Regions from separate parts of the Rhizobium sp. BG4 genome, predicted to be linked through region 3. Evidence: predicted binding sites of a transcription regulator. Region 3 holds the regulator's gene; each other region holds the start of a gene.
What was found. The regulator LexA, encoded in region 3, represses DNA repair genes until DNA is damaged. The targets are predictions, from matches to a motif close to TGTTCNNNNTGTGTTCNG.
Positions count from the first base shown of each region.

Region 1: a site for LexA is predicted at 1,511-1,528, ahead of F2982_RS01870 (DNA polymerase IV). Genes of this name have one in related genera too.
Region 2: a site for LexA is predicted at 1,499-1,516, ahead of F2982_RS09655 (metallopeptidase family protein). Genes of this name have one in related genera too.

Region 1 is NZ_CP044125.1:334,203-337,476, reverse strand. It holds gene F2982_RS01875 (GNAT family N-acetyltransferase) at 1-215, shown strand, start outside; gene F2982_RS01870 (DNA polymerase IV) at 212-1,507, opposite strand; gene F2982_RS01865 (hypothetical protein) at 1,634-2,296, opposite strand; gene F2982_RS01860 (DUF3572 domain-containing protein) at 2,302-2,610, opposite strand; gene F2982_RS01855 (response regulator) at 2,746-3,117, shown strand; gene F2982_RS01850 (PleD family two-component system response regulator) at 3,136-3,274, shown strand, end outside.
Region 2 is NZ_CP044125.1:1,873,301-1,876,574, reverse strand. It holds gene F2982_RS09660 (DNA polymerase Y family protein) at 1-500, opposite strand, end outside; gene F2982_RS31510 (hypothetical protein) at 541-1,476, opposite strand; gene F2982_RS09655 (metallopeptidase family protein) at 1,641-2,078, shown strand; gene F2982_RS09650 (DUF1737 domain-containing protein) at 2,082-2,288, opposite strand; gene F2982_RS09645 (CoA ester lyase) at 2,290-3,192, opposite strand.
Region 3 is NZ_CP044125.1:59,688-62,961, reverse strand. It holds partial or broken gene F2982_RS00335 (ComEC/Rec2 family competence protein) at 1-1,273, shown strand, start outside; gene lexA (transcriptional repressor LexA) at 1,254-1,967, opposite strand; gene F2982_RS00325 (VOC family protein) at 2,172-3,050, shown strand; gene kdsA (3-deoxy-8-phosphooctulonate synthase) at 3,047-3,274, shown strand, end outside.

The DNA.
Region 1 (3,274 bases), 270 kb from region 3:
AGGCGGCGCTGGCGAGCTATGACCGGGCGATCGCCCTGTCGCCCGGCTATGCCACGGCCTTCAACAATCGCGGCAATGTCCTGCGCCGCATGGGCCGTCTCGACGAAGCCGTCGAGAGCTATTCGCATGCCCTTGAAAAGGTACCGGATTACGCGCAGGCGGCATTGAACAAGGCAGCCGTTCTCGCCGAACTGCACGCGGTCGAACCGGTCTAGCGCTCGCGCTTGCCGCCGCCGAATGTATAGCCGGTCTCGACCGTGCCCTTGCCGAACTTGTCGCGCAGCTTGTCCATCGCCGCTTCCGCCGCCGCCCGCCGTGTCGACTGCTGGTCGATCAGATCGGGCGGATCGGCGCGGCCGGGATCGCAGAGATCGCTGACGCCGATGCCGATCAGGCGGAATTTCGTGCCGTCGGTCTCCTTCTCCAGAAGCTCGATGCCGGTGCGAAATATTCGGTCGGCAAGCTGGGTCGGGTCTTCGAGCCGCCGGTTGCGCGTCCGGAGCTTGAAGTCCGCGGTCTTCATCTTCAGCACCACGGTATGCCCGGCGATGTCATCCTTCTTCAACCGCCAGGAGACCTTCTCGGAGAGATTGCGCAGGATCGGCACCAGGTCGTCGTGCCGCGAGATATCCTCGAAGAATGTCGTCTCCGCCGAGACGCTCTTTGCCGCCTCGTTCAGATGCACCTCGCGGTCGTCGATGCCGCGCGAGAGACGGGCGAGGCGCTGGCCCATGCTGCCGTAGCGGCGCATCAGGTCGGTCTCTTCCATCTGCTGCAGCTGTCCGATCGTGCGGATGCCGTCGGATTCAAGCGTGGCGGCAAATGCCTTGCCGACGCCCCAGATCGTGGTGACGGGGCGAGGCGCCAGAAATTCGACCGCTTCCTCGCGGCCGATCACCGAAAACCCCCGCGGCTTCTGCAGATCGGATGCGACCTTCGCCAGGAATTTGCAATAGGAGAGGCCAACGGAAACGGTGATGCCGACCTCCTTTTCGACCCGCCGGGCGAATTTCGCCAGCGTGCGGGCAGGGGGATCGTGGTGCAGGCGCTCAGTGCCGCCAAGCTCCAGGAAGGCCTCGTCGATCGACAGCGGCTGCACCAGCGGCGTCAGCTCCTGCATCATGCTGCGAACCTCGCGGCCGACCCTGCCGTATTTCTCCATGTCAGGCCGGATGACGACCGCCTGCGGGCAGGCCTCCAGCGCCTTGAACATCGGCATGGCCGAACGCACCCCATGGATACGGGCGATATAGCAGGCGGTGGAGACGACACCGCGCTTGCCGCCGCCGATGATGACGGGCTTGTCCGCGAGCTCCGGATTGTCGCGTTTCTCGACAGCCGCATAGAAGGCGTCGCAGTCGATATGCGCCAGCGTCAGTCCGTAGAGCTCCTTGTGTCGCACGACGCGCGGGCTGCCGCAGGCCGTGCAACGGCGCGCTTCGCCCTTCTGCTCGGCAAGGCAGTCGCGACAGAAGCCGTGTGTCTTGTCAGGCGCAGGGTGAGTCATCGCTGGAACAAATGTTGAACATGGCGACTTTACGCTCTAAGCTTTCGAGTCTCAAGACAAGAGGAGCAGCCAGGCGTTGGATATCAGACGGCATTTTGAGGCCGTTTCATCGATGGGGGTAGACAGTCAGCCGCGGGCAGACGCCGGCGGCAACGACAGATGTTCGCCGATATGGGCGGCGGCCTCTTCCCATCCCGCAACCTTGGCAATGCCATCCATGGCGGAGGGCGCGAAGCGATGAATCTCCGATACAGGCATCAGATGCAGCAGCAGGCAGCTATCGACATGCTCGTGCACGGAATGCAGGTTGCGCACCATATCGTCGATGAAGACGACGGGCAGGTCGCGGGCGCCATGCAGGGCCTTGACGATCGGCCCCTTCGGCTGCAGCGAGGCGAGCAACGGATAGTCGAGCTCGAACCGGTCGAGCAGCCGGCGGCGCTGGTCGCGGTAGACGGGTGGCATGGCCGTGAGCAGAACGATATCGGCTGTCGCAGACAGCGCGGCGAGGCTCTCCCCCGCAAGCGCCAGCGGCGCCTGCCAGTCTTCCTGCCGCTCGAAAAAGGTCTCGATCAAGCGGCTGACTGTCACGTCATCGGCTGGCGCGCCATCCGCCGTCTCGATATTCCCATGCAGCTTGAAGGAGCGCGGCACCAGCCGGTAGCCTTCGCTGACAAGAAAGCGCTCGAACGGCACGATGAACTGCAAGACGACGTCGTCGACATCGCAGACGATCAGCGGCCTGTCGCCGAGGCGTACATGGGATGTGTCGAGACCGTTGATCAGCATTGGTTTCAATACTGCCCGGAATCGAGGCCTGGCGACGAGAAGTGCTGCCAGGCAGCCGTCAGCGCTTCCGGCGGTGTCTCTGTGGCTTGGCAGAATGCCATGGCTGTCGGCTCGTGCTGCATGACGAAATCGAGCATGCCCGAGAGGAAGCCCGGATCGTTGATGGCGTTGCGCACCTGCCCCGGCTCGACGCCTGTCAGCGCCAGGAATCGCGAGAACATGTCGGGTTCGTTGGCGAGCCAGCCAAGTACGGCAATCGCCGTTTCATGCGGATCTCTGGCGAGTTGTTTCGAAGTCTTGAAGTTGCTTTGCATTTCGCTGGGTAAGTTACCTTTTTTTCAACCAAATACCGGTAGCTTGCCGCTATCGGTTTCGTCGAGCCGCGCGTTCGCATGTCGCTTCACGTCAGGCGGACATTTGCAGGGACGGAACATAGGAACGAGCTTGCCATGCCCAAACAGGTGATGATTGTAGAAGATAACGAGCTCAACATGAAGCTCTTTCGCGACCTGATCGAGGCATCCGGATATACCACGATCCAGACCCGAAATGGCATGGAAGCGCTTGATCTTGCTCGCAAACATCGTCCGGACCTGATCCTGATGGACATCCAGCTGCCGGAGGTTTCCGGGCTTGAGGTGACCAAGTGGCTGAAGGAAGACGACGAGCTGCACGTCATTCCCGTCATCGCCGTCACCGCCTTTGCGATGAAGGGCGATGAGGAGCGTATCCGCCAGGGCGGTTGCGAGGCCTATGTCTCAAAACCGATCTCCGTCCCGAAATTCATCGAAACGATCAAGACCTATCTCGGCGATGCCTAGCGCATCGGAAAGAAGCCTATGACTGCGCGCATTCTGGTTGTTGACGATATTCCGGCAAACGTGAAGCTGCTCGAAGCGCGGCTGGTCGCGGAGTATTTCGATGTCCTGACGGCTGCCGACGGCTATGAGGCGCTGGCGATCTGCGAGCGCAATCAGG
Region 2 (3,274 bases), 1.8 Mb from region 3:
GGCGCGCGCGGCGCCTGCATGAGATCGCCGACATAGCGCAGGCCGAGCTTTTGCAATGCCTCTATGACAGATACATCCAGCCGCAGCGCCATGACCGGCAGGGGCTCGAGAACCGCTTGCGCCTCGTCCTCCGCAATCACCCCGCCTTCGCCGAAACGGCTGACGGCCCAGGATAGTCCCGGTGACGAGGAAATCGCGCCGCGGATGTCGAAGCCCATGCCGGCAAGACGAGACAGGATATCCTTCAGCATCGCCCGCTCGCCGCCGAAGAGATGCGAGCAGCCTGTTATGTCGAGGAAGAGCCCGTCCTTGCCATCGAGAGCGACCAGCGGCGTATAGCGGTCACACCAGTCGGCGACGGCCTCGAGCAGGCGTTTGTCAGCTGCCGCATCTTCTTCCACGACATCGATGATCGGGTGGATGGCGCGGGCTTCGGCGACGCCGAGACCCTTCTTGAGGCCGAGTTTCTCCGCCTTCTCGTCCAGCGCCGTCAGCCGCATCGTATTGTCGGAGCGGCCAGAGCAGACGATTGGAGCGGCCTCAGGACGCCTTTTCGAACGCCACGAGAGACCCCACCGCTTGCGGGCGATCCTGTCGGTCGAAAGATGCGGAAAGTACAGCGCCAGAATGCGCTGCCCGCTGTTCTGGAAAGCGAGTGACGGCTGGTTGTTCGACAGGGAGAAACTGGCGGTCATGGGGGTTCCACTCCAGGAAGAGGGAGAGGGGGGCCGGATTGCGGCTCTTCTCCAGGGTAAGATGAAAGACCGGATTGCCGATACTGCCGCCCAGCATCGAACCATCCGGCAGGGGCCGCTCCTTCGCGGGCGCGGGTTCGGCAAGAAAACGGAAATGTGCGCTGCTTGCCTCCTCCTCTCCGGATTGCCGCAGCAGCAGCAGGGACCGACCGGCCGATTTCGCCCGCAGGTGAAAGCGCCGGCTCTCGGCAAGGCCGAAGGATTTCGGATTGCCGCGGATTTCCAGGATCGTCGTCACGAAGGCGCCGCTTTCCAGCGCCGCTTCCGCAAGCCAGAGCGCATCCTCCAGTTTTCTGGGGCTCGCATGCAGGAAAAGCTCCGGCCGCAATCCGAAATCCTTCAGCCCGACGGCATAGGGCACCCCTGCCTCGATCGTGCCGACCTTGTCAGCGATCCAGAGGACGGGATTTTTTTCCTCGGCCCGATGCTGCAAAGCTGCGGCGATCGCCAGCGCAAATCCGCTGCTGCTGCCAGCATCGAGAAACATCTTCGTGCGGATTTCCGTCAGCGCATCGAGCGGCAATCCACCTTCGAGCGCCTCGTCCAGCTCCGGAATGCCAAAGCAGAACCGTGGTGTCTCATCCCTCTTTCGCGGTGCATTTCCCTTACCCAGCGCTTCCTGTTCGGCTGCCGCAAGCGCCGGCGCCGGTTTTCCTTCAAGCTTTGCAATGGTTTCGCGGAGCGCAAAAAGCCGCTCGCGCGTCACGGCCGTCTGTGCCATGACGTTCACTCCAGATCAGAATTGTTCCTGTTATGTTCTTATGGATTCCAGAGCTTGCCGGAAGAGTCAACAGCCGTTTGTTGTGAATTTATTCCTGCCATTGATTCCACACTCGAAAATCCTTCACAAAGGTTCTATATGGGCGGCAGAGAAAGGGGTTTTTGATGGCCCGCATAGACCAGAGCGAGGATTGGCGCGATCGCCATGCTCCGACGCTCAGCACATTTGAATCCCTGGCGATGGAGGCTTACAGCCACCTGCCAGACGAATTCCGTTCGCTTACCGCCAATCTGACGATCGAGATCGAAGATTTCCCGGACGACGACGTTTTCGAGGACATGGCGCTGGAAACGCCCTTCGACCTGCTCGGCCTTTTCGAGGGCAGAGGCATTTCGGAACGGTTCACGATGGAAACCGGCGAGCTGCCGAACCGTATCCGCCTCTATCGCCGCCCGATCCTAGATTACTGGGCCGAGAACGACGAAACGCTCGGCGATATCATCACCCATGTCCTCATCCACGAAATTGGCCACCATTTTGGCCTCAGCGATGACGACATGGAGCGTATCGAGGCGAGCGCCGAAGAGGCGGCCGACCGGTAAATCTTACTGCTCGGAGAGCTTCATATCCGGGTGGTAGTCCTTGCCTTCGACGTCCTTGACGATCGCCTGGGCGGCAATGACCTGCTTGGTCTCGGCATTGAAGGTCACCGAGGGAGAGCCCTGCAGCGACCAGCCCTTGTTGAGGGCATCGGTTACGCGGTGGCAGAATGCGGCATCGTCCTGGCCGGTCAGAAGGCGGTAGAGCTTCATGTCATGATTTCCGTTCAGCAATGAGGCGGGATTTATGAACCAGACTTTCCGCCTGGACAAGATGCAGGCGCTCGATCATCCGGCCGTTTGAATTGATGACGTTGAGGCCATCAGTCGCAGGATCGGCAAAGGCAGCGATAATCTCTTCGGCCTCGCGGATGGCAGCGTCGTCAGGTCCGAAATGCCGGTTGGCACTTTCGATCTGCGCCGGATGGATCAGCATCTTGCCATCGAAACCCATCGCGCGGGCATGGGCGCATTCCGCCTCGAAGGCATCCGCATCCTTGAAATCGTTGAAGACGCTGTCGATCGCATCGAGCCCATAGGCCCTGACGGCCAGGATCACCTGCATCAGCCACGGCACCAGATAGGTGCGCCCCGGCTGCGGCAGAACGCCGGTTTCCTTGCGCAGGTCGTTCAAGCCCACGACGAAGCAATCGAGCCTCGACCCGGCTGTCCGCCCGAACTCGGCGATCGCCGCCGAATTCAGGATGCCGCGCGGCGTCTCGATCATCGCCCAGATCCGCAGCGTTTCCGCGGCATCGGCATCGCCAAGCATGTCGCTGATCGCCATCACATCCTGCGGCTCGTCCACTTTCGGCAGCAGCACGGCATCCGGCTCGAGAGCCCGCACCAGCTCCATATCGGCAAGGCCGAAGCCGGAGGAGAGGGCATTGATACGGATGATCCTCTCCTTGCCCGCAAGCGCCGGACCGGCGAAGAACGCCTTCAGGTTTGCCCGCGCCTCATCCTTCTTCTCCGGCGCGACGGAATCCTCCAGATCGAAGATGACGGCATCGCAATCGAGCACATGGGTCTTTTCCAATGCGCGGGCATTGATGGCGGGAACGCTGAGCACCGAGCGGCGCAGGCTAAGGGAACGGGCGGGGGAATTTCGGCTCATCACGAATGTGTGCCAAGCTTTGTGAAGGCTGACAAGACAACAAAAAGCCACGCTTGCCTTGCACAGAAGGAAATCAAGGACC
Region 3 (3,274 bases):
CCTTCATCATGATGGCGATCATGCTGACGGCGGTGTTCTTCGACCGGCCGTCGATCAGTTTGCGCAATGTGGCGCTTTCGGCACTGATCATCATCGCCATCTCGCCCTCGGAAATCATGGGGCCGAGCTTTCAGATGTCCTTTGCCGCGACGCTGGCGCTGGTCGCCGGCTATGCGCTCTGGAAGGAGCGGCCGGCGCGCGACAAGCCATTTGCGAAATTGCGGGCGGTCAGGCTCATGTCATCGGCGGCCGGCTTCTTCGGCGGCATCCTGCTCACCTCCGTCATCGGCGGTTTCTCGACGGCGCTGTTCTCGATCGAGCATTTTCACCGGCTGACGGCCTATGGCCTGCCTGCCAATCTCGCCGCCATGCCCGTCATCTCCTTCGTCATCATGCCGGCCGGGCTGCTTGCGATGCTGTTGATGCCGTTCGGGCTGGATGCCTGGGCCTGGCAGGTGGTCGGCTTCGGTCTCGATCTGGTGATCGCGATCGCCAAGACCGTCTCGTCCTGGGGCGGTGATATCGGCGTCGGCCGGTTGCCTGCCTGGTATTTCCCGGCTGCGGTCGCGGGCTTCCTGCTATTGACCCTGCTGCGCACCCGGCTGAGGCACATCGGCACGGCAATCATGGCCCTGTCGACGCTTGTGGTCGTCATGCTTCCCGAGAAGCCCCCACCGAAGATCGTCATTGCTGAGGACGGCAGCATGGCGGGGATCATCGGTTCCAGCGCAATCGCCACCAATCGCGAGCGCCCGCCGGGTTTCATCTTCGATCAGTGGAAACGGGCTCTGGTGCTGGACAGCCATCGCGAGCCGATCTTCATCACATCGGCATCGGTCCCGCGCCGCCGGGCGAAAGATTAAGGCTGACACCAGCGCAACAGCAGGAAGCGCAGAGCGCAATCACGGCCAATGCCAGGGAAGAGCGGTTTTCCTGCGTAAAGAAAGCCTGGTGCACGGCAAAGCTGGAGAACGGCTCGGTGCTGACGGTCATCGACAATGCCGCTTACCTCGGCCCCGCCTGCGATGCATCCGATATCGTCGTCACACCGGTGCGCCTGCGGCTCGAAAGCTGCCGCTCTGGCGCACTGCTTTTTACCGGCGCTACCTTAAGAAAGACAGGCTCTGTCGAGTTGCGCTTCGATGGAGGCGCTGCAGCGGTCACCGCATCCTTCGAGGATCTCGACCGCCCCTGGACCCGCCACCGCGCCTATGACTGGCGCAGCGGCACTTTCGATGGCGATGAAGGGCCAGTCAGTGATAGCGGCGGATAAGGCCGACAAGCTTGCCCTGAACCTTGACGCGATCAGGCCCGAAGATACGGGTCTCGTAGGCCGGATTGGCAGCTTCGAGTGCGATTGATGCGCCCTTGCGGCGGAACCGCTTCAGCGTCGCTTCTTCATCGTCGACAAGGGCGACGACGATATCGCCGGCATTGGCGGTATTGGTATTGCGGATGATGACGGTGTCGCCGTCGAAGATGCCGGCCTCGATCATCGAGTCGCCCTTGACCTCAAGCGCATAGTGCTCACCGTTTCCGAGCATATCGGCGGGAACGGTGATGTCGTGGGTGTTCTGCTGGATCGCAGAAATCGGCACACCGGCGGCGATGCGGCCCATGACGGGAACCGAGATCGAGCTGCTATTGTCTTCGTTCGCCGGCTTCGGCGGCGCAACGGGCTGCGGCTTGCCGAGGCTGCCTTCGATGACGCTTGGCGAGAAGCCGCGGCGCGGCTGGATGCTGGGGCTGTAGGCCTCGGGCAGCTTGATGACTTCCAGTGCGCGGGCGCGGTTCGGTAGGCGGCGAATGAAGCCGCGCTCTTCGAGCGCTGTGATCAGGCGATGAATGCCCGACTTAGAGGCGAGGTCGAGCGCATCCTTCATTTCGTCGAAGGACGGCGGTACGCCGGACTCCTTCATCCGCTCGTGAATGAAGAGGAGAAGCTCCTGTTGTTTGCGCGTCAGCATCGAAGTCTTTCCCCAGATTCGTGAAACAAAGCCAGAACGGACACTATATGTTCCATATGTGTTCCGCAAGTGCCTAAATATTGGTAAAACTTCCCGTCATTTTTCGTCATTTTTGAAAGTTTCTTTGCCGGATTGGTTATCCGCGCTTGCGCTTTGCCCGGCGCGGCGTGCAAATCTCTGCCGGCTTCACCGGAGGGAACCGCCATGACGCATCCGCTCGATCATCTGGTACTGCCCGTCACCCACATCGATGTCGCCCGCGAGCGACTCGGCCGTCTCGGTTTCACCGTCGCCGCCAATGGCCGTCATCCGTTCGGAACGGAGAATGCCTGCGTCTTCCTCGCCGACAAGACTTATCTGGAGCCGCTCGGCATCGCGAGCCAGGCGGAGTGCGATGCCGCCGCCGCCAAGGGCAACAGCTTTGTCGCCCGCGACCAGGCCTTCCGCTTCCGCTGCGGCGATGATGGCTTCTCGGCAGTCGTCTTCGGCACTGACGATGCCGATGCGGACAGGGCCGCCTATGATGGCGCGCAGCTGAGCGGCGGTGACATGGTGGAGTTCTCGCGCCCGATCGTCATGCCCGATGGAACGCAGGCGACCGGCGCCTTCAAGCTCGCCTTTGCCGCCGATCTGAGGGCGCCCGATGTCTTCTTTTTCGCCTGCCAGCGGATCAACGCCTTTCCGGCCGATCGCAAGGTGCTGGAGACTCATGCCAACGGCGTTCTCGGCATTGTCGAGATTGCCCTCAGCGCGGAGGAACCCGACGCCTTCGCGTCGCTGTTGCAGACGGCAAGTGGCGGCGTTGCGCCCGGTGAGGCCGCCTTCGGCCTTTCCTTCGCCCTCAGTAATGTCCGGATCGCCATCTATTCCGAAGAAGGGATGGAGGCCTATTTCGATGTCGAGCCGCTTGGCACCGATAACGGCCTGCGGGCGCGGGCAATCGTCTTTACAGTCGCTGATCTGGCCGTGACAGCGGCGCATTTGGCTGCTAACGGGATCACCTACGTGAATATGAACAATCGTCTATTGGTGAAGCCGGCGCCGGGACAAGGCGCGATCTTCGCCTTCGAGGAGACCCAATGAGCAACACCAATGCAGAAGTCGCCGTCGGCGAAGGCGCTGGCCGCGTTACCTTTTCCAATGCCGGCAAGCTGTCGATCATCGCTGGACCCTGCCAGATGGAAAGCCGCGAACATGCCTTCATGATCGCCGGTGTTCTGAGCGAACTCTGCAAGAAGCTCGGCATCGGCCTCGTCTACAAGTCTTCCTTCGACAAGGCGAACCGCACCTCGCTCTCGGCGCAGCGC